4 regions of the Sporosarcina sp. P26b genome follow, and region 2 is predicted to be linked to each of the others. Evidence: riboswitches for the same ligand, from Rfam matches in the RefSeq annotation. Region 2 holds a riboswitch; each other region holds the start of a gene.
The links. A riboswitch is a leader RNA that binds a small molecule or an ion and turns the genes downstream of it on or off. The one in region 2 is predicted to bind cobalamin.

Region 1 (8,268 bases), on a different contig from region 2:
CTGATAATACCTCACCATTATTAGGCATTAAGTTTTCTGAGACTGATAAACGAACATACATATCGTGACTTTATGCTATTAATATACTGAAACAAAAAATGGGAAAACGTAGAATTCTTCAGCAATAGATGTCGCTAAACGGAACGTAAATACTCTAACGTTTCTCCATCATACGACACGAACTTTTTTCTTTCGTCAGAATGGTAATTATTTTGTTTTTCTAGTATACTAGAATTTCATGACTCTTGAGAGAAGTACTCAAGGTAATCTATCATTTCTACATACATTTACAAAAAAACACAAAATTAAAAGCAGTATTAGACTGAAGTAGTTAGGACGTGTTACTCGTGTCGACAGAACTTTTTATCACAACGGACTTTCAACGCCGATGGGTCAATGAATTGACTGAGGCAGGTCCGTTTTTCAGTAGCTTTTCAGAACGATCTGATCAGCTCTCAAAATTTCCAAAAGAGAATATAGAAAAACTTGTGGAAATGGGCTATACGACGCTTACCCTACCTAGAGAATTCGGAGGCGCGGGTAGCACAGTGACGGACATGGTTCTTTTCCAAGAGACCATAGCTCGCTTCGATAGTGCTACCGCTCTCGCAATTGGCTGGCATCAAGGAGTTGTTGGTGAGCTGTACGAGAGCCGTAAATGGACGGAAGAACAACTGGCACAGTTTAGTGAAGCGATTCAACAAGGTGCGCTTGTTAATCGCTCCGTTACAGAAGCACAAACTGGTAGTCCAACTCGTGGCGGCCGTCCACAAACAACCGCAGTACGCACTGTAAATGGCTGGGTGATTTCAGGAGAAAAGACGTTTACAACTATGGCGCCTGCCCTTACTCATATCCTTGTATCTGTTTGGATTGAAGAAAAACAGAAAACAGGCTTCTTTTTGTTGCCAAGTGAAACGGCTGGTCTTTCCATTAAAGATACTTGGCATATGATTTCAATGCGCGGTACAGAAAGCCAGACGCTTGTGCTAGATCATGTCCAAGCAACAAACGAACAGTTAGTAGAAGTGAATGAAGCGCCACGCGCTAATAACCAGAATGGCTGGCTTTTACATATTCCTGCATGTTATATGGGAATTGCCCAGGCGGCTCGTGATTATGCAGTGCACTTTGCGGCTACTTATCAGCCAAACAGCCTCAATGAACCTATCGCTTCCCTTTTCAATATTCAAACGCAAATCGGAAAGATGGATTTAGAGCTAATTAAGGCACGCCACTTACTTTACGATATAGCAGGTATTTACGACGATTCTGCGCGTCGGGTTCACTTACAAAATGAGCTTGGAGTAGCGAAATCGATTGTGACAAACAGTGCAATTGAAATTGTTAATTTAGCAATGCGTATTGTAGGTGCAAAGAGTTTGGAATTATCGAACCCTCTTCAGAGACATTATCGCGATGTACGGGCTGGTCTTCACAATCCACCGATGGATGATATGACGATTACAAAACTTGCACAAGCAGCAATAAGTGGACAACAATGATTAAACGTCTACTCGTGAGCGGTTACAAAGCCCATGAACTAGGAATTTTCAATGAAGACCATCAAGGTATACCTATCATCAAAAAAGCATTGACGGATCAATTATTGGCACTTCTAGATCAAGGGCTTGAATGGGTTATAGTCAGTGGACAGCTCGGTGTTGAAACGTGGATTATTGAATGTGTGTGGGAATTGCAGGAAGACTATCCTCAATTACAATACGCGGTTATTACCCCATTTCTTGATCAGCAATCGAAATGGAATGAACTTAAACAAGAAACATACGAGCAGATCATAGCACTAGCCGATTATTCTGTAAGTCTGACGAATAAACCTTATGAAGCACCTTGGCAATTTGTCGAGAAGAATAAGTTTTTACTTCGAAATTCAGATGCTTTGTTACTTCTATATGATGAAGAAAACGAAGGTTCACCAAAGTTCCTGAAAAAAATGGCGGTACAGCTAGCCGAGACAACCAACTATGAGTTATTATCTATAACCGCTGATGATCTACAACTTATCGCGGAAGATTTACAACGAGAACAATGGGAATAAGAAAAAGCGAAATGCCGAAAACAGGCATTCCGCTTTTTTTATTTGGATTTACTTAATTACTTTTAAAACTTGCTTAAATTCATCTGTCCCTGCCTCACCAAGTAACTCATATAAAGCGGTTTCTACAGAAGTTCCAGACACTCCTAGATGCTTCATCTTTTGCAAACCAATCATTTTATTTGCTTCCGTTCTGGAGGTCACAGCATCTACTACTACTTCCACTTCATAGCCCTGCTTCACAAGATCAGCTGCTGTCATATAGACGCATATATGCGTTTCTATTCCCGCAATTAATACTTGCTTTCTTCCCAGCTTCCGCAGTTGGTTGACAAATTCTTCATTGCCCATTGCGCTGAATGTCATTTTGGCAATCGGTCGCTGACCTTCAAGCAAGTTCGATAACGATTCAGTAGTCGGCCCTAAACCATCAGGGTATTGTTCTAGCCATAGAATGGGAACATCGAGTACTTGTAATCCTTTAATCAATTTTTCCAGGTTATCATGCAATTCCTTACTTTCATTGACGATTTGTGCGAGCTTTCCTTGAACATCTACTAGTACGAAAACTGTTTGATTTGTTTGCAACATGTTTTATTCATCCCCTTTTCAACATTCCTGCTAGTATAGCATGTTTACAGATTTATTAGAAAACATCCATCTCTGTTTAGTTACGTAAAAAACCGACTCTCTTTCGTTAGTGAAAGAGAGTCGGTTTGGAATGGTTATTAGTTTTGTACTGTCGCTTTTTGTTTTGCTTTTGCTTTAGCTTCAATACGTCGAGCATGCAAGATTGGCTCCGTATATCCACTCGGCTGTTCTGCCCCTTTAAAGATCAGGTCAGATGCCGCCTGGAACGCGATGGAATCATCGTAGTTCGGTGCCATCGGTTGATACAATTCATCATCCGAGTTTTGCTGATCTACTACTTTTGCCATCCGCTCCAAAGTTTCCTTTACTTGTTCTTTCGTACAAACGCCATGACGTAACCAGTTTGCAATGTGCTGACTCGAAATACGTAATGTTGCACGGTCTTCCATTAATCCGACATCATTGATATCAGGAACTGTTGAACACCCTACTCCTTGGTCGATCCAGCGAACTACATAACCTAGGATTCCTTGTGCGTTGTTATCTAGTTCCGATTGTACTTCTTCAATAGACCAGTCCGCATTAGGTGCCAATGGAATATCAAGGATACCATCGCGGTAATCGATTGAACTGTCGATTCCAGCTTGCACTTCTTTAACATTTACTTCATGGTAATGCAATGCATGCAAAATGGCTGCTGTTGGTGACGGAACCCATGCAGTGCTCGCTCCCGCTTTTGGATGAGCAATTTTCTGTTCAAGCATTGCGGCCATTAAGTCCGGCATAGCCCACATTCCTTTACCAATTTGCGCGTGTCCAGGTAGACCCGCTCCAATTCCGACTGCAACGTTTGCAGATTCATAAGAAGATAGCCATTTAGATGTCTTCATATCCGCTTTACGAATGACTGGACCTGCTTCCATAGATGTATGAATTTCGTCACCTGTACGGTCAAGGAATCCAGTATTGATAAATGCAATACGCTCTTTCACTTCATTAATTGCAGATTTCAGATTCAATGACATTCTGCGCTCTTCATCCATAACCCCAATTTTAATCGTATTGCGCTCAACACCTAGTAGATCTTCAATACGATCAAATAGTTTGTTTGCAAATGCCGCCTCAGCCGGACTATGCATTTTCGGTTTTACGATGTAAATAGAATTGTGAAGCGAGTTTTTAAACTCTGCGTTTTCTTTAAAGTTATGCGTAGCAATCAAAGACGTAAGAACACCGTCCAAGATGCCTTCAGGTACTTCATTGCCATTTTCGTCGAGGATCGCATTGTTAGTCATTAAGTGACCTACGTTACGTACGAACATCAATGAACGACCACGCAGTGTCAACTGCTTGCCATCACCACCAGTATACGTACGATCGGCATTTAGTTTTCTTGTAACTGTTTTACTACCACGCTTGAATGTAGATTCCAAGTCACCCTTCATTAGACCAAGCCAGTTACGGTATACGCCAACTTTATCTTCGGCATCCACTGCAGCAATCGAGTCTTCACAATCCATCAATGTAGAAAGTGCCGCTTCAAGTACTAGATCTTTCACACCCGCTTTATCACTTTTCCCGATTGGATTATTCTTGTCGATTACGATTTCGATATGCAATCCATTATTCACTAACAATACAGCAGTCGGCGCGTCTTCTTTGCCATTATATCCAACAAACTTGGACTCATCTTGCAATAGAACCGTGTTACCGCTTTCAAGCGTCACTTGAAGTTTACCTTCTACAATTTTATAAGCCGTTACCTCTGCATGAGAACCCTCAGCTAAAGGTGCTGCTTGGTCTAATAATTTTTTCGCAAAATCAATAACCTTTTGTCCACGAATCGGATTGTATTGAACGCCAGCTTCAGCACCCGCATCATCACTAATTACATCCGATCCGTAAAGTGCATCGTATAGACTTCCCCACCTAGCATTCGCTGCATTTAATGCATACCGGGCGTTATCAATTGGAACTACCAATTGTGAGCCTGCTTGGTTTGCGACTTCATTGTCAACGTTAGCTGTTGTCACTTTAAAGTCTTCAGGAACTGGCTCTAAATAGCCAATCTCTTGTAAAAACTCTTTATATTTAGCGAAATCAATTTCGCCTTTATTATTTTGGTGCCATTCGCTAATAGTCTTTTGCAATTCATCACGTTTTTCTAATAGCGCTTTGTTTTCAGGAGCAAGTTCATGAATGAGCGAATCAAAGTTTGCCCAAAATTGATCTTTTTGGATTTCTAAGCCCGGTAGAACATCTTCGTTTACGAAGTTATACAGTTCTGTTGCGACTTGCAGTTTACCTACTTTTTCATAATTTGTCATGGAAAAAAGCCACCCCTTAATATTTTTTGCGCTACTCTGTTGTATAACATGTAGCGATGAACACTATTTATCATCGATTATTCAGCAATACCCCATAGCCTGCTAATTACAAAACAGCACATAAAAGATGATTATTTTCTTCATTTGAAGACGTGTTAGTACATATCATACCTAAAGTCTAGTTAACTTTCAACTGAATTGTGAAAATTTTCACATCTCGATTAAGTAGATGTGATTGTAATCATCTACAACAGTTATATAACAGTTTATGTAGAGAAGTCTTCACTCCTCTCGCACCTATCTTTCTACTTTAATAATTGTTCTATAGGTAGTAATCATTAAATATAGATAGCAAGTTGACACCTGTTTTTCCATATGATAGCTTTAGAGACAATCATCTGAATTGAATAGTTTGAAAAATAGGTGAAATGAAAAATTTTTCATTTCCTAATAGGGAATCCTTTCTTGGAGCGGTCCCGCCACTGTGAAGACGCCCAGCGTCCAGCCAGATACCTGCCTATTTTTCACAACGCTTAATCCTACGGTGAATAGGGAAGTGTTAGACACACGCAGTCTATAAATACGTGCTTTTTTATGCATGTGTTTTATACATACGCGACCTTCTAACATTTCCCCGAGAAATGTTTTTTTATTACAAAAATTTCAAGGGGGAATAATCAATGGTTAAAAGTAGTATCGCAGGCTATCCTGTTATAGGTGAAAATCGTGAATGGAAACGTGCACTCGAGGCATTTTGGTCGAACAAGATCTCACAAGACGAGCTTCTTCAAACAACGAAAGAAATTCGATTGGCCAACTTAAAAAAGCAGCAAGAGGCAGGCGTGGACTTAATTGCCGTGGGTGATTTCACATTGTATGATCGCGTACTAGATACATCTGCAATGTTCGGCATCATACCTTCACGCTATAACTGGAAAGGCGGACAAGTTTCCACTTCCACATACTTCTCAATGGCTCGCGGCAATGACGAGGCAGTTGCCTCTGAAATGACCAAGTGGTTCAATACGAACTATCACTATATCGTACCCGAATACGAGGGTCAGCGTTTTGAGTTGACGGAGAACAAGCCACTTGCTGCCTATCGTGAAGCAAAGAACGAACTAGGCATTGAAGGGAAACCCGTTCTTTTAGGGCCTTATACATTATTAAAATTATCTAAAGGATACGCAGAAAAAGACGTACCATCCATCATCTTGCAATTGATTCCACTTTATCAAAAAGTTTTACAGGAACTACAGGATGAAGGTGTGCAGTGGGTCCAAATCGATGAGCCTATTCTATCTACCTCCATTTGCTCAGATGAAATGAAAGCTGTCACTGAAATATATTCACAGTTGACGAAAAATCTCGATGGACTGAATATTCTTTTGCAGACTTACTTTGATTCAGTAGAACATTATGTAGAGACTATCGCATTGCCAGTTGCAGGAATTGGACTTGATTTCGTCCACGGAGGCGAGAAAAACTTAAAGAACTTGGCGCAATACGGTTTCCCTAAAAACAAAGTGCTTGCAGCCGGAATTGTAGACGGACGCAACGTATGGCGATCAGATTTGGAGGAAAAACTAGTATTATCTGAAACAATCCAGAAGCACGTTTCAGCTGACAACTTGTGGATTCAACCATCTTGCAGTCTGCTTCACTCACCTGTTACGACTCGTTCTGAACAGAAGCTTGATGCAACGATCTTGAATGCTTTAGCATTTGCTGATGAGAAAATTGAAGAAATCAAAACGATTCAAACGTCTTTACTACACGGAAGGGAAAAAGTCGCTACGGAATTCAAAAAAAGCGAAGAAGCATTGAACGCATTTAATGCGCTCCCTGCTCGTAACAATAAAGAAGTGCGTGAAGCAACGTCCGGAAGTTTACTTTCCGAAAGTAAACGAAGTTCACTATTTGCGGAACGTAAAGTGAAGCAGCAGGAAAAATTCCAATTGCCACTGCTTCCTACTACTACAATAGGTAGTTTCCCACAAACTCCGGAAGTACGCGCTACACGTAATAAATGGAGAAAAGATGAAATTACAGATCAGCAGTACAAAGACTTCGTACATGCCGAAATTAAAGAATGGATTGATATTCAAGAAGACTTAGGGCTAGATGTATTAGTTCATGGTGAGTTCGAACGGACGGACATGGTTGAATACTTCGGAGAAAAGCTAGACGGCTTTGTCTTCACTGAAAAAGCTTGGGTTCAGTCCTACGGTTCACGTTGTGTGAAGCCACCAATCATCTTCGGAGACGTTGCATTCATTAAACCGATGACAGTCGAAGAATCCGTTTATGCAAAATCACTCACAGATCACGAAGTAAAAGGAATGCTTACAGGTCCTGTAACCATTTTAAATTGGTCATTCGTTCGTGATGATTTGTCAAGAGAAGAAGTGACAAACCAAATTGCACTTGCTTTACGCAAGGAAGTCGAAGCGCTTGAAGCGGCAGGTATTCATATGATTCAAGTAGATGAGCCAGCACTTCGTGAAGGTCTTCCGTTGAAAAAAGCTGAATGGAAACACTATTTAGATTGGGCAGTCAATGCATTCCGCGTGTCTACTGCATCCGTAAAAGATACGACGCAAATCCACACGCATATGTGCTATTGTGATTTCAACGATTTTATTGAGGCAATCAGCGCACTTGATGCAGATGTCATCTCAATTGAAACTTCACGTAGTCACGGTGACTTGGTTGAAGCTTTCAATGAGTATCACTACGACAAAGGAATCGGCTTAGGCGTCTACGACATCCATAGTCCACGCGTCCCAGCCGTTGAAGAGATGACGGAGATTATCAACAAAGGCCTTGAAGTTCTCGAGCCCAACCAGTTCTGGATTAATCCCGATTGTGGTTTGAAGACAAGAAAGCGCGAAGAAACGATTGCTGCATTAAAGAACATGGTCGTCGCTACTGTACAGGCACGTGAAAAGTTAGGCGTAGTTGCGGTTAAATAATGAATTTAGAACTGTCTAAGAAACTATATTCGTTTCTTAGACAGTTTTTTTCTTTGAAAGTTTTTATTAGAGTAGCTGACGCTGGTGTTCGTGAGGGGATTTGCGCTTCGGAAGGACGTATTTCCGGAGGGTGGGCGGTGAACCACCTCTAGTGCAAAGATGTGCTCCTAACGCTTCACTTTTACTCGCAAAAGCCGTAGTTCGCTATGGCTCTCGCACCAATCTCTTGCAATGCGAGTAAGCGATACTCTTTGTAGTGCATTAAGGTTATGGTTATGGTTATGGTTATGGTTATGGTTATGGTTATGGTTGTGATTAA
Region 2 (8,268 bases):
AGAGAAATAGTAAATAGATAGCCCGCAACAAACACGTGTATATGGATCACGATATGCAGCCAGAGATGGTGGTGCATGACCGCAAACAAACCCGTTGTGTATAACAGCCAAAGCCCACCGATGTTCAAAATGGAAGCGACGACGGGATGTGTATAGAACCCTGCAAGTCGGCTTTTTAGCAAGCGGCTAACCTTTCTAGCCTGCCGAACGGGAAGTGTCCGCAGTAATAATGTCATCGGAGCAGCGAGTGCTAATAGAAGGGGGCCGAGCATGCCGAGTAAAAGGTGGCCCAACATATGCCAGGTGAACTGATCATGTGATAGTTCAGCAAGCGGCCCGGTAACAGCGCTTACTGAAGCGAATACACCTGCTATCCACAACACAGTCCGTCTTCGTGGCCATTTACGCAAACGTCGTTGCCGATTGGAATGAAATACCGCGCCCCCGTATAACAGAACGGCGATCACTGCAAGCGTCCCAAACAGCCAATCGGTCGCGCTGAGATAGGCATCATGTGGCATGAAGCACCAGCCTTTCCGCCGATCGGGCATCCTGTTGCGCTGACTTAATTAACAATAGACCGGCCGCAATCATCACAATCGCAGCACCGTTCCAAACGATATCATACGGAACGATATCTACATCATAACGAATCTGATGAATGCGCATGACCTTATGTTGAATGGTCCCATCATACAATTGGAACGCGCCACCCCCGATCAACTTGCCACCCCAGAACATCTTATGCCATAACGCATTCCTCCTGCGTAAATCCGCAACCAAATACAATCCACCAACCGTCGCAAACCAGCTAAACGCATGAAATAAACCATCCGACACTAATCCGATCGCCACTGTAGATTTATCGTAAAACTTGTGCCAATGCAGCAATTGATGAAACAGTGTCTCATCCAAAAACGCCACAAACCCAAGTCCGAATAATATGCCGGCCCATAGGTTTCTCTTCTGATAACTTTTTCGATTCGACCAATTTTTCACTTGCGACTCAGCCATTTATTACTGCTCCTTTCCTCACGTACGTAGTGTTCCCTGAGAATGGTGTGATTAATACATAATGGGTACTGTAATATGTGATGGCTCATTACAGTACGTAGCCTTGTTTAGAGCGCTCGCGTCTTAAGTATGAGCGTATCCAGGTTGACATAGAGTGGATAAACACCCCCATAGAGCGGATAAACACTCTCATAGAGCGTATAAACACTCTCATAGAGCGAATAAACCCTCCCATAGAGCGCATCCACCCAACTATACAAAAAACTAACCATCTACAAAGCACTCTGAAGGCCTTCAATAGAAATACTTTAACCATCCACTATTTTACGGTAACTTTTCCCGCATAATCTGCTAGAATACGATTAAAGGGAGTGAGAGTCGTGAAGATTGTTATTGCACCTGATGCATTTAAGGGTAGTTTGAGTGCAGAGGAAGCGGCCGACGCTTTATCTAATGGAGTGAAAAAAGTGTTTCCAGACGCAGAGGTCGTACGGTTACCTGTTGCAGACGGAGGGGAAGGGACGCTGGATGCGCTGATTTCGTCAACTGGCGGGACTATTCAAACGGTGTCTGTGCAAGATCCGCTTGGCCGAGTGATCGATGCACATCTGGGGGTGCTTGGAGACGGCGAGACGGCGGTTATTGAAATGGCCCAAGCCTCTGGATTGATGTTGCTTGCGAGAAAAGAACTCAATCCGATGAAAGCGTCTACATACGGTACGGGGCAATTGATTCGTCATGCGCTCGACCAAGGATATCGTAAATTGATCATCGGGCTTGGGGGCAGCGCGACGAATGATGGAGGTACAGGTCTGCTTGAAGCTCTCGGAGTGAAATTTAAAGCGGCAGGGTGGCCGTTAGAAATGAATGGCTCCACGCTTTCTGTTTTCGATGAAATCGATAGTTCGAAACTGGATAAGCGACTATTGGAGGCGGATATTCGCATTGCGTCTGACGTGGAGAATCCATTCATTGGAGACCAAGGAGCGTCGGTGGTTTTCGGTCCGCAAAAAGGAGCCGATCCCGAAATGGTCTTGGATTTAGACGAAGGACTGGAGCATTTTGCGGATGAGACTGAAAGAGTGACAGGTGTACGTCTGCATGAGCTGCACGGAGCGGGCGCGGCAGGGGGAAGTGCGGGTGCATTAATTGCCTATTGCGGTGCACGTCTGGAAAGTGGAATCAGTGTCGTGCTTGAAGCGATAGATTTTGCAAACCATCTTTCTTCTGCTGACCTTATTCTGACAGGTGAAGGAAAGACAGATCGGCAAACGCTTGCCGGCAAAGCGTTAATGGGCATCGCGAAGCTAGCGAAAGTAGAGGGGGTTCCGGTCCTCGTCATTTCGGGAACTATTGATGAAGCGGCACGTACCGAGTTACTCGAATGGTTCTCTGAAGTGCATGCATTGGACGACGGAGAGAAGTCGTTGGCTGAATTGATGACCGACGCAGCAAATTTATTGGAGAATAAAGCAACTGTAGTTTTGCAAACTAGAAGCTAGTTATTTTATTATGTAAGGCATAGTAAGCAAGTGAGTAGGGTATAGAATACACAAGGAGGTGGTCAGATGTTTCAAAATGCGATCGACTGGCTTGTAGGGCCGGCGAATAATTTCATTTGGACATATGTTTTAATAGGACTTTTATTGGCAGCAGGTTTATATTTCACGATTCGTACGAAATTTGTACAAGTACGCTTGTTTCGTGAGATGTTCCGTCTAATTGTAGAGAAGAAAGATAGCAACGACGGTGTATCACCATTTCAGGCGTTCACAATTAGTGCCGCGTCACGCGTAGGGACAGGTAACGTAGCAGGGGTTGCCCTAGCAATCGGAATCGGTGGACCTGGTGCAGTATTTTGGATGTGGGTTATTGCGCTAATCGGTATGGCAACTGCCTTCATTGAAAGTACATTGGCACAAGTATATAAAGTGAAAGATGGCGATACTTTCCGCGGAGGACCCGCATATTACATGCAAAAAGCACTCGGTTGGCGGAAACTAGGTATCGTCTTCGCGATTTTATTGACAATGTGTTTTGGATTCATCTTTAACGCAGTGCAATCAAACACAATCAGTCAATCGTTCACTGACGTATTCGGCATTCCGCATTGGGCTGTAGGAGTTGGACTCATTGTCCTGACGGCAGTAATCGTCTTTGGCGGTGTGCAACGTATTGTTAAAGTAACGCAGACAATCGTCCCTGTAATGGCAACATTTTATATTATCGTGGCCTTGTATATTGTAATATTGAACATTACAGAAGTTCCAGCGATGATCGCATTAATTGTTGAGCACGCATTCGGTATTAAAGAAATCATGGGTGGCGGAATCGGTATGGCTATGATGCAAGGTGTACGCCGAGGTCTCTTCTCCAATGAAGCAGGTATGGGTAGTGTGCCAAACGCAGCAGCGACAGCGAACGTATCGCACCCTGCAAAACAAGGACTCGTACAATCATTAGGTGTATTTTTCGATACTATCATCATCTGTTCAGCAACTGCCTTCATTATCTTACTAGGCGGCTTGTACCAATCAGGCGAAACGAATGGTATCTTATTGACACAAGCATCCATGGAAGTACACGTAGGCGCTTGGGCACCATACTTCATCGCCGTAGCGATCATGTTCTTCGCTTTCAGTTCCATCATCGGTAACTACTACTATGGCGAAACGAACATCGAATTCATCAACGCCAACGTCATGTGGAAACGAATTTATCAAGTACTCGTACTCGCAATGGTCTTTTTCGGAGCCGTTGCAAAAGTACAAATAGTCTGGGACATGGCTGACCTATTCATGGGACTAATGGCCATCATCAACCTAGTCGTTATTCTACTCCTAGGCAAAATCGCCTTCAAAGTACTCGACGACTTCACCAAACAACGAAAAGCCGGCAGAAACCCCGTCTTCAAATCAGCTAGCATCCCCGGCCTAAAAGGCGCAGAATGTTGGGAAGAAACAGCTGAAAGAGCGGAAGATCGTTTGTGAGATAAGAGATTATATTGCGCTTTTATGTTTTGATCTTAAGACTTTGAATTGACACTAATAAATACAGTGAATGTTCTAGGTGGTTTACGTTAAGAAGTAGGATTGTAGCGGAAGCGGAAATCCCTTCTCGACACTAATTTCACAATCTATTTAAAAACGTTCACACAAACAATTTAGTCAAGAAGTAAAAAGTTTGATATACTATAAAATACTGAATAAGAAAAATCGAATCGTAGTTCAGAAGAAGGATTCTGAACATCGGTTCGATTTTTGTTTTGCATGTTTGAACACAACATGTTAGGGTTATATATGAATCAACACACTATATATAGTGTGTAACAGCATTTAGATGAATTGGTACCCACCACGTTTAAAAGGGAATCCGCCACGAACGGAGCTGCCCCCGCAACTGAGGGCACGGACGACTATCTTATGAAAACCACTGCTTCGGCGGGAAGGAAAGATGGAAGAACGATGTGCCAGCCAGTAGACCTGCCAGTCATCTCAGCAAAACATTCTTCGGGGTTGGAGAGTGAAAGCACAAAGCAGTCTTTTTTCAGTCTGCCTAAAACTTTCCGCTATCTACTACACGTCAATCGACGACTCCCGATTATATCGGGAGTTTTTTTATTTAGTACATAACCGAATTAATTAACTAAAGGGAGCGGATATAATGGCTATTATTCAAGAATCTGTGGGACTTAATTTATTGATGGAAAACTTACAACAGGAATTCGGCAAGAAACAAATTGAACCGTTGATCGAAGCGAGTGAGAAATTCCAAGAGCGTCATCCCGCGAGCTCAGCAACTGAGTGGACAAACGCTATGGTGCTAGAGTCTTTAAGCCGTATTGATGAAGCGAATGCGTATTGGACGTTTGTAGCGGCGCGTATTTATTTATTCGACGTCTATGCAAAGCAAAAAGCATTGCGTGGAGCGGATGTTTATACCGATTTTGCGAAAAATGTAGAACGCTTGGTGGAACAAGGTTTATATACACCCGTTTTGACTGAAAAGTACAGCCAGGACGAGCTACAGGAAATCGGTAAGCTACTTGATCCTTCTCGTGACCTATTATTCACATATATCGGTTTGAAAACATTGGTAGACCGCTATGTAACAGTAAACTTTAAGAAGCAGTCCGTAGAGCTTCCGCAAGAGCGCTGGTTAATCATCGCGATGACGTTAATGCAAGACGAAACAGTAGACCGTATTCATAAAGTCGGCGAAGCGTATTGGGCGATGAGCAACTTGTACATGACGGTAGCGACGCCTACATTGTCGAACGCAGGTAAGATGCACGGTCAGCTATCAAGCTGCTTTATCGATACAGTAGATGATTCACTGCAAGGAATCTACAACAGCAACACCGATATCGCGAACTTGTCGAAATTCGGTGGCGGGATCGGCGTCTATATGGGGAAAGTTCGTTCACGCGGTGCATCGATTCGTGGTTTCGAAGGTGCGTCAAGCGGTGTTCTTCCTTGGATCAAACAGCTGAACAACACAGCAGTCAGTGTCGATCAGCTCGGTCAACGTCAAGGTGCCGTAGCCGTTTATCTCGACGTATGGCATCAAGATATCTTCACGTTCCTCGACCTCAAGCTCAATAACGGGGATGACCGTTTACGCGCACATGACATTTTCACAGGCGTCTGCTTGCCGGACTTGTTCATGGAGAAAGTCGAGTCCCGTGAAGACTGGCATTTATTCGATCCACATGAAGTTCGCACGAAAATGGGCTATTCATTGGAAGATTTTTATGATGAAACAAAAGGACAAGGAACATTCCGCGAGAAGTATGAAGAATGTGTCCGCAATGAAGATCTATCGAGAGAGACGGTTTCAGCCATTGAAATCATGAAACGTATCCTACGTAGCCAGCTGGAGACAGGAACACCATTCATGTTTTACCGCGACGAAGTAAACCGTATGAACGCTAATAAGCATGAAGGAATTATTTATTCTAGTAATTTGTGTACAGAAATACTACAAAATATGTCAGCATCTACACATGAATCGGTTACACTCGAAGACGATATGGTCGTCACACGCACGAAGCCAGGCGATTTCGTTGTATGTAATCTATCATCGATCAACCTTGGAAAAGCTGTTACAGCAGACGTTTTAGACCGCTTGATCAAAATTCAAGTACGCATGCTCGACAACGTTATCGATCAAAACCAAATTCCAGTTGTACAAGCACAACGCACAAATGCACGCTACCGTGGAATTGGACTCGGCACATTTGGTTGGCACCATTTACTCGCATTGAAAAACATTCAGTGGGAATCAGATGAAGCCGTGAATTTCGCAGACGAATTATATGAAAATATCGCGTATTTGACAATTAAAGCTTCAATGGAATTATCAAAAGAAAAAGGCGCGTATCCATTGTTTGATGGTTCGGATTGGCAAACGGGCGAATACTTCGAGCAACGCGAATACGATTCCAATAAATGGCGTGAACTGCGCATGGATGTGGCGATGAACGGTATGCGTAACGGCTACTTGATGGCAGTTGCACCGAACAGCTCGACGTCGGTTATCGCAGGCTCAACAGCATCCATCGATCCAGTGTTCAAGCCGTTCTACCATGAAGAGAAGAAAGACTATAAATTACCGGTTATTGCACCGGATCTAGATCACAATACGTATGACATTTACCGTCGTTCTGCTTACATCGTCGATCAGCGCTGGTCTATCAAGCAAAATGCCGCGCGTCAGCAGCACATCGATCAGTCGATTTCATTCAACATCTATGTACCGAACTCCATCCGCGCATCTGTTATTTTGGATCTGCACTTGCAGGCATGGAAATCCGGCATGAAAACGACGTACTATATGCGTTCAACCGCAGCGGAGATTGAGGAGTGCGAGTGGTGTCATTCTTAATCGCCTATGCATCCTGGAGTGGCAACACGCAGGAAGTAGCGGAATTGATTACGGAGCGACTACAAAATGAAGGTGTCGAAGTCGATACCTATCGTATCGGCATCGGCCTCATCCCAAATGTTAAAGAATACGACGCGTTGTGCATCGGTTCATTCACATGGGAAAAAGGGGCAACGCCGGATGAAGTCAAAGATTTCGTGGCGGACGTCGGCTATAAACCCGAGCTCGTCTACGTCTTTGGCACAGGGGATACCCAGTTTGGCGGCGATGATCTATTTTGCAAAGCAGCAGACAAGCTAGCGAAATTTTATCATTCCCCATTTGAACCATTGAAGATCGAACAAAGCCCACGCGGCATGCAAGAACAAATCGTTACGAATTGGACGAAAGGAGTGCTCGAACATTGGCGACACTTACACGAGTAAAAGTACTGAATCCTGCAAACCCGAATAAGGCAACAGCTATTTTCGGAGGGGAAGCAAGCGGCATCCTGAACTGGAACGACATCGCGCACCCTCATTTCTATACACTACGTCAGCGAATCCGGGCTCTTTTCTGGACAGCGAATGAAGTGGACATGACACAAGATGTCAAGCAGTTCTCAAGCCTGACAAAAGAAGAGCAATCCGCATTCCTGAAAATTATCGGCCTACTCGCTACACTTGATGGTCCACAAACCGTCATTGCAATGAAAATCGCAGACTTCACAACGGATCCTTCCGTCAAGTCGATTCTAGCGACAATTGCAGACCAGGAAAGTGAACATAATCACAGCTACGCGTACGTACTTTCATCTGTCACGAACTTGGACAAGCAAATGGAAGCTTTCGAAATGGGACGTACAGATGAAGTATTAATGAAGCGAAATGAACGAATTGTAGACGTCTACAATGAATTTGCGGAGAACCCGACAATCGAAACGGTTCTAAAAGCGATGGTCTACACGACTTTATTAGAAGGTCTATTCTTCTACAGTGGTTTCGCGTTCTTCTATAACTTGGCGCGCCACCAGAAAATGGTCGGCACATCGACGATGATTTCGTACATCAACCGTGATGAACTGCAACATGGTAAAGCGATCAGCGATATCTTCCGAGCAGCATTGGCTGAAAATCCAGAGTACAACACAGACGAATTCACGGAATGGATCTATGACCAATTCCGCCACTCCGTCGAGCAAGAAGTCATCTGGAGCCGCTACGTATTAGGAGGCATCGATGGTCTGGAGCTGGAAGAGATGGAAGGTTACATCAAGTATCGCGCAAACAAAATGTTGCGCATGCTCGGCTTGAGCGAAATCTACCCAGAGTTCACGGACAATCCAATGAAGTGGATCCGCGCGTACGTTGATAACTTCGACGATACAAA
Region 3 (8,268 bases), on a different contig from region 2:
CACTTCTTGTTTCGACATGACGTCCATTCCTTTAGTCGGTTCGTCGAGCAATAAAATAGCTGGATTATGCAGCAATAATTTCGCCAATGCGATCTTTTGCTGCTCACCGCCACTTACATCAAAAGGGTTTCTCTTTGCTAACTGTTCAATTTGTAGCTGTTTCATCATATCCGTAACAGTGGATTCTCTTTGCTCTTTCGGCAATTTTTGCACAGCAGCCAACAGTTCTTCGTTCACTGTCGAGTGCATAAACAACGCTTGCGGGTTTTGCGGCAATAAAACGATATTACCTTTCCACTTAGCTGGCACGACGTCATCCATAAGAATCTTACCTGCATACGGCTTATGCAATCCCGCAAGCAACTTTAAGAACGACGACTTGCCGACCCCGTTGCCTCCGACGATCGTGAAAATTTCTCCACGGTGAATCGTCACGCTCATATCCGCAAGCAAATCATCGCTTTTACGGTTATAACGGAAATACAGATTTTTTACTGTAATGAGAGGGGGATGCTTTTTCCTCATCGGATCCATCGGCGGTACAGCGGGTGGGTAGCGCCGAATGAAGTCCATCCCTTCGCGCACAGTAATCGGCGTGTTCTCCAGAAAACCAAGCTTATGATAGACACGCATCGCCGCAGTGAGTGCGTCAAGCATCGGATGGTCGAGTAACGAATGACCGATCAACTTCGGCGTCGAATCGTACAGAAGCGAGCCGTTTTCCATGAATAATACGCGGTCACAGACAGGCAACAATTCTTCTAGCCGATGTTCGACAATGAGAATCGTCATGCCGAGTTCTCGGTTGATTTTATCAAGCAACGTCAAAAACTCGGAAGCCGCGATCGGATCGAGCTGAGAAGTCGGTTCATCGAGCAATAAAATTTCCGGCTCCATCGCAAGCACTGCCGCTAAATTGACGAGTTGTTTCTGCCCGCCCGATAAGTCGCTAATACTGTCATGTAACCAGTTCTGAATGCCGAAGAAACTGGCCACTTCCGCAATCTTCCGCTGCATCTCTTCCGTCGCGACCCCCATGTTCTCGAGGCCGAACGCGAGCTCTTGCCAAACTTTCTCCATGACCATCTGCTCGTCGGGATTTTGCATCATATAGCCGATCGCGGTCGCCGTCATTGTAGCGGGCAGGTCATCGAGTTTTCGACCGCTGAAATACACATTGCCGCTCAATTTACCAGTAGGTCGCATTTCCTGCTTCAGCATCTTGAGTAACGTCGACTTTCCAGAGCCCGTAGGACCAAATAACGTCACGAACTCCCCTGGCATAATCGAAAAGGAGACGTCACGCAAGACTTGTTGTTCTTCATAATAGAAGTTTAGATTTTCGACTGTAAGTATCGCCATTTGACACTCTCCTTCGCTTCATAGATAAACGGCAACAGCATCAGTAAGCTAATAATGACATAATGCCCTGTACCTAGTGTCTGTTCACTAATTTCCGGGTAATACTGTGTTTGGTGTTGCGTGAAGTACCCGATGTAATAGAGAAGAAATAAAACGAGTCCTGCAGTCAGCACACCGTCACGCTTCGTAAAACGCATGATTTCATACTGCGTCCTCGCTTTCGTCATACCATATCCACGTGCTTTCATAACGTCTGGCTTCACAAAGACGAACTCAGCCGTCTGGACAAGTGTCTGCCGCCATAAAGCGAACGCTCGATGAAATTTCACGAATCTGCTGGATACTTTGTAATAACCAATCCCACGCTGCGCCATGTGTTTTTCCTGCCATTTCGTTTTAAATGTAGGAATGAACCGCCATAGCATCGAAACGAGCATACCGAGATTAGCAGACACTTTCGTCACTACAGCAAGTATTTTATTCGTCGTGAAAATCTCGAAATAACTCTTCATCCAAAAACACGTCGCGACAATGGCCCCCGCTAGAACGAGACCTTTCGTTACAGCTTCCCGCGTCACCGCATGGTCGTTCAGAAAAAACAAGGGAGTGAAACCGTTATGCACATACGATGGGTACGCGAGCGCAATGAATAGAAAGACGAAAAAGTAATACAGTAGATCTTTACTTGCCGCCCGTACTCCGTGCAACATGGAAAAATACAGAATACCGCCGACGAGCGAAAGCGCCACGATGATCGGATGAAACGAGCTGAACATCGTGACGAGGACAACGGTCATATAGACAAGTAGCAATACAGGATGAAAGTTCGAAAATGCGCTCATCTAGTTTCCTTCTTTCTTTGTTTGAGGTATGTAGCCATCCAGATCCCGTCCTAGATCACATGTGTAGTAGAATTCGACTTCATCGCCGTCATGCAGTTTGTATTGACTAACCCCCTGACTCGGGAATTCGTCGTTCACTTTATACATCCAACCACTTAACGGCCCACAATTAAACTCATACAAATAGTTGATGCCTTGAACGTAAATACTGTTGTAGATATTATAGTCGGCTCCTTGGTACTCCATCGGGATGCGGTGGTGGCGAGTCGCGCGGTCGAGAAGATCAAACGCGGTATCCCCGCTACGTAAAACATATTCCGATTTCGCAAGGATTTCGCCGTCCGGTTCGATATATTTCTCAAGGCCGGCTTTTAACTGGTCCATTGAATCGAGAACGGCATCACTGCGTATTTCGAGCGTCACTGTCTCTGAGTCTTCGGTAATTTCGTCGACATGTGTCAAATAATACTCTTCTACCGACTGGATTTTCGTTCCCGTAATGAGCCATCCGACAATAAAGAGGATGAATGCTACGACTAATAGATCTTTCTTCATTATATCCCTCTAGTCTCTCTGACGCCTTCTTTTTTGAATTCTTAATAGAATTATAATGATCAACCCCGTCGCCACGATTCCAAGTAGCCATGAAATTCGCTTCGCACGAACAGCATTGTCGATTTGCGTTTTCGATTTTTTAAGATCTTCATAGTTTAAGACTTTCTCTTGATCGTATGGAGCCAATGCGTTGAATCGTTCCAAAATCGCATCCACATTGTCACGGTCTTTACTTGTCAAATCAGTGAATGGATACAGTTGATCCAGCACCGTTTCGTTAATACTTTGTATTTCGGCTTCGATCTTCTCCATGTCTTCTTTATATCGATAGAGTTGTGCGAGCTCTGCTTCATAATCGTCTTTATTGTCCGCTTGTTCGAACTGATCAATTAGCGACACGACGTCGATATAGTGTTCTGTCGTAAGCGGTGTTGGAATGGCGTTGATTTTTTCTACATCTCGTTCATTGATATTTCGTGGCGCAGTTTGCTCCTGATAAATTGGGGCAATCGTACCGTTTCCTTTCGTATAGACGTCGTAGTTTTCACTAAACGCAGGTAAATCAATTTCGATCGACTGTTTCTCTGCGGCTTCTACGAGCTTATGGAAGTTGTAGACATACGAGCGCTCTTCTATCGGGAAGTTTTCATATGTATCAAGTAATTGTTGAAGTTTTTTAGCGTCTGTGTTGTCATGGATATCCTGAATGTCTTCCATCAATTCGAGCATTTGCTGCTTCATTTCGACTGGGTTTTCAGGACGGAAATCATACATCGTGCGGTAGCCATTTTCGAGTCGATAGAGCGATACGAGCGCATAGAGCACTTGCTCGGACGCCATCGAGTTTGATTCATCTGGCAACGAAGACGGATTGTCCGCGTTATACGTTTTCGCATGGACAAAGCCTCCGTCGTCCAGTTGATAGCTCATGATGAAATCAAGCAATGAATGATCGCCTTTTACGAAGCGTTCGTCTTCTTCGGGATGAATGCCAAGAGACGTCAACGCGACGAGAACTTGTGCGGCACTTTCGACGTTGTCGTCATTTTGTGCACTAAAGCCGCCAGACGACGTTTGCATATTCGATAATTTTTCGAGTGCTTCGTCAATGATCATATGCATCGTTTTCGTTACTTCTTCATCCAAATCCTTCTGAATATACGTGAATTCTTTGGTACTTTGATAATACGGTGCGAGTGCCTGTACTGCCATCGCAGTCATATCCGGCTCCGCTTCGTTCCCGTAGAATGAAAATCCGCCATCCTCGAGTTGCAGTGAAATGATTTCTTTGATGATTTCGATTCTTTTCATGTCCGCGTCTTCTGGCACTTTATAACGCATACTGTCAAGTGTAATTAACCCCCAAATCCAGCCGTTAATGCCCTGTGCACCGAGTGACGTCGTCAATCCACGGTTATACGTACCGTCCGCAATAAGATTGATGCCGGATACTGCCGTCGGGTCACCGCCAGCTGAAAGAATCGCCAGTGAAATCCGGTGCCACTCTGTCGCTTTCATTTCACTAAGTTTTTCACTCGTTTTATAACGTTCAATAACATTGTTCTTGATGACCGCTAGATACGCGGAGTAATCGTCAGGATAGCCGATGCGGCCGAGGCCTACCGGATACCAATCACCATTCGTATTTCCCGCGTGCGCTAGAAACGGCTTGCTGAGTAGCGGAGCCGATTCGTCAATTTGTTCATCTTGCTTTTTCCACGCAATAATTTCTTCTATCGTCTGCAGCAGAGATTCTTCTTTTTCCGGTGTCGCGAACGCAATAGACGGCAGGAGTACTACCGCCGTCATCATAATCGTCACAAGCCACGCAGTTAATTGTCGCATTCCGTCACTTCTCTTTCATTACCATTCTTTCTTCCAATTATCATTCATGCCGTTTCCTGACGCTTCATGCCCACCAATGTCTTTTCCGTAATGAAGAGTATAGCGCACTCTCACTACATCTCCATCTAAGAAATAGGCATCCGAGAAGCCGTAGTTCGGATAATCATTATTGACGCTGAACATCCAGCCGGAACCATTCGCGAAATCGAATTCACTTAGACTATCCGGTGAATACGCATCGCGATTTGAAGTAGTGGAAACCTCCTCTACTATTTCCCATAAATCGTCGGGAATCGCTACATGATTTAGCATGCCAGGCTTACTGACGTCCCGTAAATAAAAACTGCTGTCGAGATTTCCCGTTTTGCCGTAATCATAGCCATGTTCTCGCATGAATTGGTCGAGGATATACGACCCTTTTTCCCCTTGATGAATATCCATTTTCGTCGGTTTGATCAAATACGGAACACCGAGAACGGAAGCTTCTAGACTAATCGTCACTTGTCCGATAATGCCATCTTCCGCCGGTGCAACGGACGTGATCATGAATGTCTCGGTCACTGTGCGGTCTTCGTCGTCCCACACTTTGATGGTGACGGTGTTTTGTCCAGTTTGCAACGTCAGTTTATAACTCGTTTTTGCACTGTCATCCCAAGTGAATGGCACGTTTTCACCATTCACTTGCACAAGGACGTTTTTCCCTCTGATCCGTTCACCAGAAGCAGTCACTGGCCAAACGTTGATCGTTTTAATATCACCTTTGACTTTGCTGCCGGACTTGAGATCGGTCACGAGCTTCGGTGCATCGGGATCGACTTGTGGTTTTTCATTGACGTTCGGGTCGTTGTAGGAAATTTTATACTGTCGTTCAATTTGTTCGTCTTGATAGTTTCCTGATAATTTGACAACGTTCGTTCCATTGTTCAGCTGCACAACATAATTCATACCGTCTGCCGATTCGACCTTTTGATCGTTCACTGTGATGCTGAGTGATACGTCTGCTTCATTCGCAGTAGCTTTTGCGTAAAATGAAAACTCCGCGCTGTTAGCTTGTTGGTCTTTTAAGTCAGTGTTCAACTTGATCGAGATTTTTTCTTTCTCGTAGATCACAATATAGTTTTGCTCCGCTATTTTTCCGTTTACTTGCGCGGTAAGCTTGAACGTATTTTTTCCTTTGGTTAGCGTGGCTTTATAGGCACTGCCAGTCAGTGGTTTAAGTTCTTTGTTATTCATGAAGACCTTGAGCTTGGCATCTTGTTCACCTTGCGTAGCTGTTGCCGTGAATGAAATGATGTCTTCGGTCACCGTTTGGTCTTTTAGTTCGGTTGTGATCACGATATCTTGACTGTTTAAGGTCACGTGATACGACTGGCTGACGCGCAAAAGTTTATTGTCCGATTGTTTATAGATCACTTGGAATTGAATATCGTTCGTGCCTTCTGTTAATAAAAGAACCCCTTTATAGTCACTCAATTTCTTACCGTTTACCGTAACTTTCATTTCCTGGGCAATGAGTGTTTCATCCAAGTGATTTACCGTGACGCTGTACAATGGATCGGTAACGGTTTCATTATTGGTGATACTTGTTGTAAAATAGCGATTTTGCTGATCCGCGATGTCGACGATCTCGATATCTGGATGGTTGTTCGGTTTTGTTTTACCGGAAGCAGGTGTCGTGTTGCCACCAGCAGGGACTTTGTCATTTGGAGCCGGTTTCGTGTCCTGTGTAGTAGTCTCAGGATTAGCGAGTGGCTTATTCTGCGATTCCAGCTCGGTATTTTTTGGTTCTCGCGGCTGTTCTTCCGGCTTCTGTTGCGATTTGTCCGGAGTTGTCGGTTGTTGCGAGCTTGACAAGTTTTCTTGATCGGTCTTACTATCTGTCGTTTGATCGGATTCCGCATCAGGTAGTCCACCACTACCGCTAGCTAACTTCAGCGTAGAAGCTTCTACTTTTTCATTGAAATCAAACGGAGCGGATTCTTCAGTCGATGTGGCTGCATAGGCAATCGTGCTAAATAATAGTAAGAATATGAGACTGTAATAGATTATGTTTTGATATTTCATGAAGGTGTTTTTCGTTTTTCTCATTCAATCCATCCCTTCTTTTCTAGTAAAGGCATGCTATACGCAGTGACTAATTCATTAAAAAAGTCCCCACCTCCTGATAGAGATGGGGACCATGTATGTTCAATAATTAGACAGCGCAAATTGAATGATACACAATTCACCCTTTACCGGAAGGCGTCATGCTTACATACTTTGGCAAGTCTCCTGACTTAGGGATATATTTTCCCATTACAGTGGCCGGACCGCTCAGGATTTTCACCTGATTCCTATTTACTCTTCGTTTACTTGACGAAGAACCAAAATATTCTATATAACTGCTACTAAGCATATAGTTTTTGCAGGGTAAAATCAATAGACGGTGTAAGTACATTGCGCGATTTTGTCATCGCATGAGACTGTGTTTTCTATTTTAGTTACAGCATTTTATTTAGCAAAGTGGTTCCTATAGCAAGCGATCGGTGTTCAATAACCGCATTCGTTAATTCAACTCTCATGCCAACAATTCCAAACGCTTTTAAAGTATTCCGATAAAACTCCATTTCCTTGAAATCTATCTTCAAGAACAACATAAAGCTTTTGAAATTCATCTTTAAGATTTTCGTCTGAATTCGGAAAAGATCCCAAGTAAGAATATTTATACACTGGTTCATCTGGACAAATTTCATAAGCACGCTTTAACATGGAAACCCCTTTTTCTTCCCAATGCTCAAATTCTCCAAAATAATATGGGAATAATGAAATCATAAAACCAAAACACCATAAAAAATCCTCATTTGTCCACCAATTAACCAATCCAAAATCTGTAACCTTACGTAGTATAGTCTCTAATTCATCAAAGTCTACATCCTGAATCTCTACTGGTCCCTCTTCTGTTAGAACATACCAACAAAAAAAGCCAAGACGAATAACAGTCTTTAAATCATCAGGATTTTGGTTCCATTTTTTTATCAAGAGTGATTTTGCTTCATTCCACTCCCCTTTATTTTCTAGTGTATCAACTTCAGCCCAACGCCAATCAATCATTGCCAGTACACCTCACATCCTAAATGCTGATTATACGTTTCAAAGCATTTATCTCGCTCTCTGCTTAGATCGAGTTCTTCTTTAATTAAACCGCCCGTTAACAGCGTAATTTTTACCAAGCAACTGCCCCCGAATGTTGAATATTACCTTTACTTAAGTTGGTTCCAAAACATTGAAAACACGCCTTCATTCATCTCAAAATAAACATCTGCAATTCCATAATAGATATATCCATCTCTTAAAAGAGTAAGTTTAACCGTTGAACCATCATGTAATTTTAACGCTAGCTCTCTGTATTCTTCATTGTTTCGGGAACTATTTATGGGGTCTGACTTTTGTTCACGAAGATAGGGCTTTGTTTTGTTCAGCTCTTTTAAGAAAGTATTTAGTGCGTCCATATCGAAAATTGGCTTGTAATTTTCATTATCGTGATCCCAATCACTGAAAGCTCTCCACTGGGCAGAGTGTATATTTCCCACCAGATTTAATTTACCAAATATATCCTCACCACTGCTTATTGTTATTCCGTTAAGGTTTTCAAAAAACTCTGCGTAATGGTTTCCATCCTGCATAT
Region 4 (8,268 bases), on a different contig from region 2:
GATGTGGAAGCTGTTGCGAATATCGCGCATGAAAATGGGATTCCATTGCTTGTCGATAATACATTCCCATCTCCATATGGCTCGAATCCGATTGAATTCGGTGCGGACGTTGTTATTCATTCAGCAACGAAATGGATTGGTGGGCATGGTACGACAATTGGTGGAGTAGCGGTCGATGCAGGTAAATTTGACTGGACGCAAGGAAGATTCCCTGGGTTCACAGAGCCTGATGAGTCTTACCATGGCTTACGTTACGGTATCGACACTGCAGCGGCTGCTTTCGCAACAAAACTGCGTGTGCAATTGCTAAGAGACTTTGGTCCATGTCTAGCTCCTGACAGTGCATTCAACTTGTTGCAAGGCCTAGAAACACTTCATTTACGCGTACCTCGCCACAATGAAAATGCGCAGAAAGTGGCGGCATTCCTGCAAGGTCATGATGCAGTAGAATGGGTGACATATACGGGTCTTGAAGATCATCCTACAGCGGAACTGGCTACTAAACACTTGAAGAACGGGTACGGCTCCATCATTGTATTTGGAATAAAAGGTGGTCGCGATGCAGGTCGCGAAGTTATCGATAATGTGGAGATTTGGTCTCATGTCGCGAACGTTGGGGATGCAAAGTCGTTGATCATCCATCCAGCTTCGACTACACATCAACAGTTATCGGCAGAGGATTTGAAAAACTCGGGTGTAAGCGAAGAACTAATCCGTCTATCAGTCGGATTGGAATCGGCAGAGGATATTATTGCGGATTTGAAACAAGCAATTGAAAAAGCAACAAATTGATATACAAAAAAGGAACACCTCGCAAATTTGCGTTGGTGTTCCTTTTTTTACTTGCGTTTTATTCGTTTTCGTTCATCCTTCAATGATTTGAACAGGGAAGTAACCATCATAATCAGTATAATGGAGAATGGCAAAGCGGCAATAATAATGACGTTTTGCAATGCGTCCAATCCACCCACATAAAGTAGGATAATTGCGATGGAAGATTGAATGACACCCCATACAATTTTTAAATTATTAGGCGGAGTCAATGAACCGTACGACGACTGCATGCCGAGTACAAATGTAGCCGAATCCGCTGAAGTAATGAAGAATGATGTAATCAGCAAGATGGCAATGATGGAAATCACAAATGACCAAGGTAGTCCACTGAACATCTCAAAGATTGTCAGTTCAGTTGCGCTTGAAGCCAGGTCGATAATGCCTGCTTTTTGTGTTTCGATCGCTGTAGTACCGAATGCTGCGAACCAAACCATACTCAATACTGTAGGTACAACCAGTACGCCTATCATGAACTCGCGAATCGTTCTGCCTTTTGAAACGCGTGCAATGAACATACCGACAAATGGTGACCAAGCTATCCACCAAGACCAGTAGAAAAGCGTCCAGTCATTGAGCCATGAACGATTTTCAGGCGTCAGTGGTGCTGTACGGAAACTCATTCGAATCAGATGTTCCAAGTAACCTCCGATAGAATCAGTGAACATGTTGAAGATTAATAATGTTGGGCCGAGCGCGATAATGAAGATTAACAAAGCTAATGCCAATATCATATTGGTATTGGATAAAATTCTTATTCCTTTTCCAAGTCCACTCCATGCGGAAATCATGAATAATACCGTCACTATTGCGATGATGACGAACTGTGACCAGAATCCAATTGGGATATTGAATAAGTAATTGAGTCCGGCGTTAATCTGAACCGCACCGAATCCAAGTGATGTAGCTACACCAAAAACAGTAGCGAATATCGCGAATACGTCAATAACCGTCCCTAGTTTTCCGTCCACACGATCACCAAAGATTGGACGAAGTGTTGCGGAGATTAAGCCGGGTTGCCCTTTACGGAACTGGAAGTACGCTAATGCTAAAGCCGTCATACCGTAAACGGACCACGCATGGAATCCCCAGTGGAAAAATGTTTCGCGCATTGCTTCTTTATAAGCGGCTTTCGTTTCAGGAGCTGTTGTAGCAGGGTCTACTGCATAATGCGATAGTGGTTCTGCTGCCCCATAGAATACAAGACCGATCCCCATACCTGCTGAAAATAACATAGCAAGCCATGAAAATAATGAAAATTGTGGTCTATCCGTGTCTTTCCCCAATCGGATTCTACCGATCGGACTGAATATTAAATATACTGAAACGAAGAACAACATGGAAACAGTCAGTAAATAGTACCAACCAAATGAATCTGAAATAAAGTTCTTTATAGTAGATGTGATTTCTTCGAAGTGCACGGGCGCAATCACGCCGTACCCGACTGCCAATACGACAGCCACTAACGTAATATAGAATGATATCGATACTTTTTTCATATGTCCTCCTTATATTTCATGTAGTCCCACGTTGGAGCTGAATAATTGCATCGTCTTCGTAAAATTACAGACATACACTTAATACTACCCACATTCGTAGCGTGTAAACGTTAAAATTTTTACATGTCCTTTACGGTCTTATTACTACAATGATTCATAGTAAGAAAAATTTTTCTCACGCACAGATGCGGGATTCGACTATATACTGGATTATTTTTACGGAACTTCGTGTCGGATGCATTGTGACAGTGTACAACACTTGGTGAAGAATTTCCACGTATAGCAGTGTGTAGTGTTCGTGTAACGTAGAAAGTACAGCCGTGTTATACTAAAGAAACAAAAGATATGAGGAGGAGACTACCATGCAATATTCACAACCTAAAATGCTTCAGCTTGTAAAACATAGTCCCGAGTTGAACAGACGTTTGAAAGAAATCATGAAAGAACACGAACTTGAAAAAAGCTTTGCTTTAAAAGCACTCTATCACGCAGAAGTGAAAGACGGCGGAGTGTACCAGCGAGATTATCAGGAACTGTAAGCTTTTACTCGATGATATGGCTTGAAATAAAATAAACAGTATTCAAAAAAAGACCAATGAAAGAAATCTTTCATTGGTCTTTTATACTATTCTTTTAAAATAACAAAAAGTAGCAAGCAAGCTTGTGATATACTATTGTAAAATTGAATAGAATATTTTGGTTCTTTACATTACTGTAAAGATGAAAAAGGAAACAGGTGAAATTCCTGTACGGTCCGGCCACTGTAAATGGGAAGTATCTTCAGAATACCACTGGTGAAAAACTGGGAAGGTTGAAGATATGATGATCCATAAGTCAGGAGACTTGCCAAAATAACATGCGTTACGCCTCCCAGGAAGAGGTATGCATATTGTATTGGATGTAATAAGTTAGTAGCTGAAGTCCGTCTATACATAGTGCCCTTGTCTCTTTCTGGAGGCAAGGGCTTTTTTGTGTTCAATTTACCAAACTAGGACGAGGGGGAATTGATTTGTTTAAGCGTTATGTATCCATCATGGCAAGTGTTTTACTAGCAGTAACGATGCTGTTACCTGGAAGTAGTTCAGTTGCTTTAGCTAATACGGAGGTTCAGCAGACTAACACGAGCATGCAAGCTGCTACTTATACGATAGATATAGAAGTAGAAGGCTTGGCGGGTGTGATTTTAAAGGAACCGATTCAAATTACAGAGGGACAAAATGCAATAGATGCGCTGAAGAAAGCATTGGATAGTAAAAGCATAGACTACTCAATCACAGAAAGTGAATGGGGAGCTTATGTATCTTCTATTAATAATGAAGAAGCAGGTTCTTTAGGACATTGGGATGGCTGGATGTACTCGGTTAACGGTAAGGAACCAAATGTCGGTGCATCGGCTTACGTACTAGAGCAACAAGACAAATTACGCTTCTATTATGGACGTTACGCAAGTTTATCTACGTCTGGAAGTATCCAGACAGGCTCAGATTCATCAATTACGGTAAATTTAAAAGGCGATACGTTTACTGATCATGCAACGAATCCAACAAATTGGGTTAGCAATCAGTCGAATGTGGAAATCATTTCAATTACGAAAAAATCAAATCAACAAATAGTCATTCATTTCAAAGGAACATTGGATCAAGGATTCTTTCAAATTACTCCTATAGACAAGGTGACAGTAGGGGGAGGCGCGAATTCATTAACTGTTGAAGTTACTGAGGAATTAACACGAACTCAAGATGCAATTCAAAAAGCGGCAAAACAAATGATGCAAGGTCCAATCCAAAGTGAATGGGAAGCAATTGGATTAACAAAAGCAGGTTTTGATATTCACGCTGATTATGAAGAATCATTTTATAGCAACTTTGAGGATCAAATCTTAAAGAAAACAGGAAAAGGTCGTCTGAAAATAACGGATGTTGAAAGAATAGCAATGGCTGCCGTCGCCATTGGAAAAGATCCAAAGAATGTAAAGCAATTTGACTTAATCGAGAAGATTTACAACAGTGAAAACTGGACTTACCTAGACTCTGATAGCATGACGTATCAAGGTAATAATGGTCCAATCTTTGCACTCATTGCATTGGATACAAAAAACTATTCCGTACCAGAGAATGCCCGTTGGAATCGTGAAAAGATTGTTGCTGAGCTATTGAGAACACAATTAGTAGATGGATCATGGAGTCTTGCAAATGATCCTCCAGGAAAGACTAGCTATGACATTACTGCCATGGCGCTAATAGGATTGGCTCCTTATACGGATCAACCCGCTGTTAAAAATGCAGTGGAACAGGCAGTAAACTTTTTATCAAAGAACCAAGGTGCAACTGGCGGGTTTAATGAGGAGTTTGTAGGCGGTATTTCAAGTGAAGCTACTTCACAAATAATTATTGGATTAACAGCAAATAACATTAATCCTCAAAGTGAAATGTTCACTAAGAATGGTATCAACTTGATCGATCATCTTTTAAGCTTCCAAGCTGAGGATGGTGGTTTCAAACATACAATTGGTGAAAAGGGTTCAAATGGTATGGCAACTGAGCAGGCACTACAAGGTTTAGTTGCGTATGACTTATTTATAAAAGGTGAAGGACGTCTATATGACTTTTCGAAAGAGATTTCACAGACCAACCCTGAAATTGAACAAAATACGGCTATATTAAAAGGTCTATTGAATGGTAGTCTATTAAACATTCAGAAGAGTAAAGATAATATCTGGTCTCCTATAGCACTTGAAAATGCACAAGCCAAAGAAGGATACTTCATCGTTCAAGCTGGAGAAAATGGTACTAAAAAAGAAGTGAAAGTACCGAATGGAACGAAAAAAGTATTCTTAGTCGATAACGATCGTTCATATAAGGATTTTGATATTGCTGTAGTTACGCCGAACAAACCATGGACAATCACATTTAATGAAACGGTAAAGGATTCAGTAGATAACCTTTCAAAAATCTACGTTGAAGATATCCAAGGTAGTAAAGTTCCAGTAAATGTAACGGCGAATGGAAATAAAGTGACTGTTACACCACAATCGAACTATACAAGTGGACAACTTTATTCATTATTTATTGTTGAACCGGTATCGGATAAAGATACAACACTTAAACAAGCAACACGTAAACTATTCATCATCCAATAAGACACTTTTTAAAAGAAGAACATAGGAGGTATGCGTTATTTCTATCATCAAAAATTTCACGAAAATAACAGCAGCATTCGCATTGGCGAGTGCAGCTGTCCTCATGCCGATTGCTCCTTCATTTGCAGAGCAACCGACGCCGATCTATGAAAATCAATCTACACAGACATTACAGCACTCTATTACCATCTCTTCTACAGAGATACCGATGCCTCTTTCTACTGTGGAAGTCCATGAAGGTGACACAGTTCTAAGCGTATTAAAACGCAGCGTAAAGGCTAACGACATAAAAATGAAATATAGAGGCGGCGATGGCGAGACCGCTTATGTTGAATCAATTAATGAAGTAGCCGAATTTGACCGCGGACAAGGCAGCGGCTGGATGTACAGCGTCAACGGTACCTTCCCGAATCGTGGAGCCGGTGTCATTAAGCTTATCCCTGGCGATAAAGTGGAATGGAAATATACGACGGATTTAGGTAAGGATCTAAACGCGGATCTATTCCCGTTCCGTGAAGACTTGGAGCCTAAGATTTCAGTATCAGGAGTGACTTCCGGAACAACCGTTACGAAGTCTACTCTTTCTTTCCAAGTGAACGCAGCTAGTTATTTCGGCACAGCACTTCAGCCGACTGCTACTGTAAATGGTAAGCAAACAGTCGTGACGGGAAATACAGTAAACGCAGTATTGCAAAATGGTGAGAATACTATCGTTTTGAAGGCGACGGATGCGAAGAATGATTCGGTTACGAAAACAATGAAGGTTACGTACGCGCCAACTGCGAAACCTGAACCGAACCCTTCACCAAATCCAAACCCAGTACCTAACCCAAACCCACCAACGGAGCCACCGGTAGTGAAGCCAGAACCGGAAACACCGTCTGCTAAAGATTATGCTCAGCTTGTCACTTCAGCAATCGACAAGGCAAGTGCGCAGATGCTTTCTAGTTCGATCGAAAGTGAATGGCAGGCAATCGGACTTGTGAAAGCAGGTAAGAAAGTTCCGGCTTCTTATAATAAAGCGTTCTATGAAAACCTGAAGGATCAAGTGACAAGCCGATCTGGCAAAGGCCGCATGAAGATTACGGATGTAGAACGTTTAGCGATGGCAGCCGCAGCAATCGGTATTGATCCGATGAACGCAGACGGCAAAGGATTTAATTTAATCGATAAAATCTTAAATAGTGAAAAGCATTTGACAGGCGCAGATAGCCTGACGTATCAAGGGAATAACGGTATTATCTTCGCGTTAATTGCATTGGATGCTAGAAATTATCAAGTGCCAAGCCATTCAAAATGGACGCGTGAAAGTCTAGTTGCAGAACTATTGAAACATCAGAAAGACGATGGTTCATGGAGCCTGTCAACGAGTAAAGAAGGATCAACGAGCTATGATATTACGGCAATGGCGTTAATCGGAATTGCACCGTATACCGATCAGCCGAAAGTTCGTCAAGCGATGGACCGGGCAGTGAAGTTCTTGGCGGATGCACAAGGTCCAACAGGTGGTTTTGATGAAGCATTTGTTGGTGGTATTTCCAGTGAAGCGACGTCACAAGTCATTATCGGCTTGACTGCGAATCAGATCGATCCACGTATGCCCATGTTTACAAAGAACGGCATCAACTTGATCGATCACCTATTGAGTTTCCAAACATCTGACGGTGGATTCCAGCATACAGCAGGTGATAGCCGATCGAATAGCATGGCCACAGAGCAAGCTTTGCAAGCATTAGTAGCATTTGATTTATTCACGAAAAATAAAGGTGTATTGTACGACTTCAAAGATGTACCGGTTCTTCCGGCTCCAAAGCCAGATCCTGAACCAACACCTAACCCAGATCCGAAACCAGATCCAGAACCAAAGCCAGAACCCACTCCGACTCCACAGTTTACGGATGTTACAGGGCACTGGGCAAATGAATATATTAATCAGGCGGTTGAGCAAGGAATCGTAAGCGGTTATGAGGATCATACGTTCAAGCCGAATCAATCATTGACGCGTGCTCAAGCGGTATCTATCATTGTGCGGGCGCTGGACTTGAAGACGGATAAGAAAGCACCATTCTTGGATACGCAAAATTATGCGTCAAGCACGCAAGCACAAATTGCGGCTGCCTACCATAATGGTATTGTGAATGGAAAAGACGGTAAATTTATGCCGGCACAAAAAGTAACGCGTGCTCAAATGGCATTGATGTTATTCCGTGCGTATGAAGTGAAGAACGGTGAAGCGTATACGATTAAGCAAGTAGCGCCTTTCCGTGATATTCATTCATACAATATGGAAGCGATACGGGCGATGACGATGCTATATGATTTGAATATGGCTAAGGGAGAAAAAGGCAACTTCATGCCAAGTAACTCTACGTCTCGTGCACATGCAGTAAAAATGTTAATCGAGTTTTTGAATACAAAATGATCAGGCAATCTTGCATCCACGTGGTGCAAGATTATCTGTCTTTATCGTAGATTGTGTGGAGAGAGAGGGGAAGGGCTGTGGGCAATGGAATACAGGCAATTCACCCTTTCGTAATGTTTTTCTATTATATTTGCATAGGATTTTTTGCGATGTTTTTTAACCACCCGCTCTTTTTGCTGGGGGGCAGTCTTTCATTGATTGCAGTCAATTTATCACATGACGGCGGTCGAGCTATGAAGCAGTGGGCACCGTTGATGATCGTGATGACGGTAGTTATTATTGTGATCAATCCGTTCATTAATTCAAGAGGGACGCATGTGTGGTTTTATATTTTCAGGAAACAAGTGACGTACGAAGCGACGCTATATGGTGTCGTG

Region 1: linked by a shared signal. The riboswitch ahead of metE (5-methyltetrahydropteroyltriglutamate--homocysteine S-methyltransferase) and the one ahead of CSV69_RS11865 (ribonucleoside-diphosphate reductase subunit alpha) in region 2 are both predicted to bind cobalamin.
Region 3: linked by a shared signal. The riboswitch ahead of CSV69_RS04330 (DUF4430 domain-containing protein) and the one ahead of CSV69_RS11865 (ribonucleoside-diphosphate reductase subunit alpha) in region 2 are both predicted to bind cobalamin.
Region 4: linked by a shared signal. The riboswitch ahead of CSV69_RS07140 (DUF4430 domain-containing protein) and the one ahead of CSV69_RS11865 (ribonucleoside-diphosphate reductase subunit alpha) in region 2 are both predicted to bind cobalamin.

Annotation. Positions count from the first base shown of each region.
Region 1 covers NZ_PDYW01000001.1:71,423-79,690, reverse strand. The annotation lists gene CSV69_RS00430 (acyl-CoA dehydrogenase family protein) at 348-1,505, shown strand; gene CSV69_RS00425 (SLOG family protein) at 1,502-2,059, shown strand; gene CSV69_RS00420 (hydrolase) at 2,108-2,647, opposite strand; gene CSV69_RS00415 (malate synthase G) at 2,785-4,974, opposite strand; cobalamin riboswitch at 5,379-5,509, shown strand; gene metE (5-methyltetrahydropteroyltriglutamate--homocysteine S-methyltransferase) at 5,655-7,949, shown strand.
Region 2 covers NZ_PDYW01000014.1:26,160-34,427, forward strand. The annotation lists gene CSV69_RS11845 (cytochrome c oxidase assembly protein) at 1-521, opposite strand, end outside; gene CSV69_RS11850 (DUF2243 domain-containing protein) at 511-1,014, opposite strand; gene CSV69_RS11855 (glycerate kinase) at 1,395-2,516, shown strand; gene CSV69_RS11860 (alanine/glycine:cation symporter family protein) at 2,583-4,004, shown strand; cobalamin riboswitch at 4,342-4,518, shown strand; gene CSV69_RS11865 (ribonucleoside-diphosphate reductase subunit alpha) at 4,717-6,900, shown strand; gene CSV69_RS11870 (flavodoxin) at 6,888-7,325, shown strand; gene CSV69_RS11875 (ribonucleotide-diphosphate reductase subunit beta) at 7,304-8,268, shown strand, end outside.
Region 3 covers NZ_PDYW01000003.1:108,130-116,397, reverse strand. The annotation lists gene CSV69_RS04350 (ABC transporter ATP-binding protein) at 1-1,362, opposite strand, end outside; gene CSV69_RS04345 (energy-coupling factor transporter transmembrane component T) at 1,335-2,204, opposite strand; gene CSV69_RS04340 (DUF4430 domain-containing protein) at 2,205-2,759, opposite strand; gene CSV69_RS04335 (prenyltransferase/squalene oxidase repeat-containing protein) at 2,769-4,604, opposite strand; gene CSV69_RS04330 (DUF4430 domain-containing protein) at 4,623-6,668, opposite strand; cobalamin riboswitch at 6,849-6,987, opposite strand; gene CSV69_RS04325 (hypothetical protein) at 7,155-7,694, opposite strand; gene CSV69_RS04320 (hypothetical protein) at 7,844-8,268, opposite strand, start outside.
Region 4 covers NZ_PDYW01000005.1:58,524-66,791, forward strand. The annotation lists gene CSV69_RS07125 (O-acetylhomoserine aminocarboxypropyltransferase/cysteine synthase family protein) at 1-792, shown strand, start outside; gene CSV69_RS07130 (glycine betaine uptake BCCT transporter) at 840-2,330, opposite strand; gene CSV69_RS17015 (hypothetical protein) at 2,693-2,869, shown strand; cobalamin riboswitch at 3,011-3,195, shown strand; gene CSV69_RS07140 (DUF4430 domain-containing protein) at 3,340-5,469, shown strand; gene CSV69_RS07145 (S-layer homology domain-containing protein) at 5,552-7,891, shown strand; gene CSV69_RS07150 (energy-coupling factor transporter transmembrane component T) at 8,005-8,268, shown strand, end outside.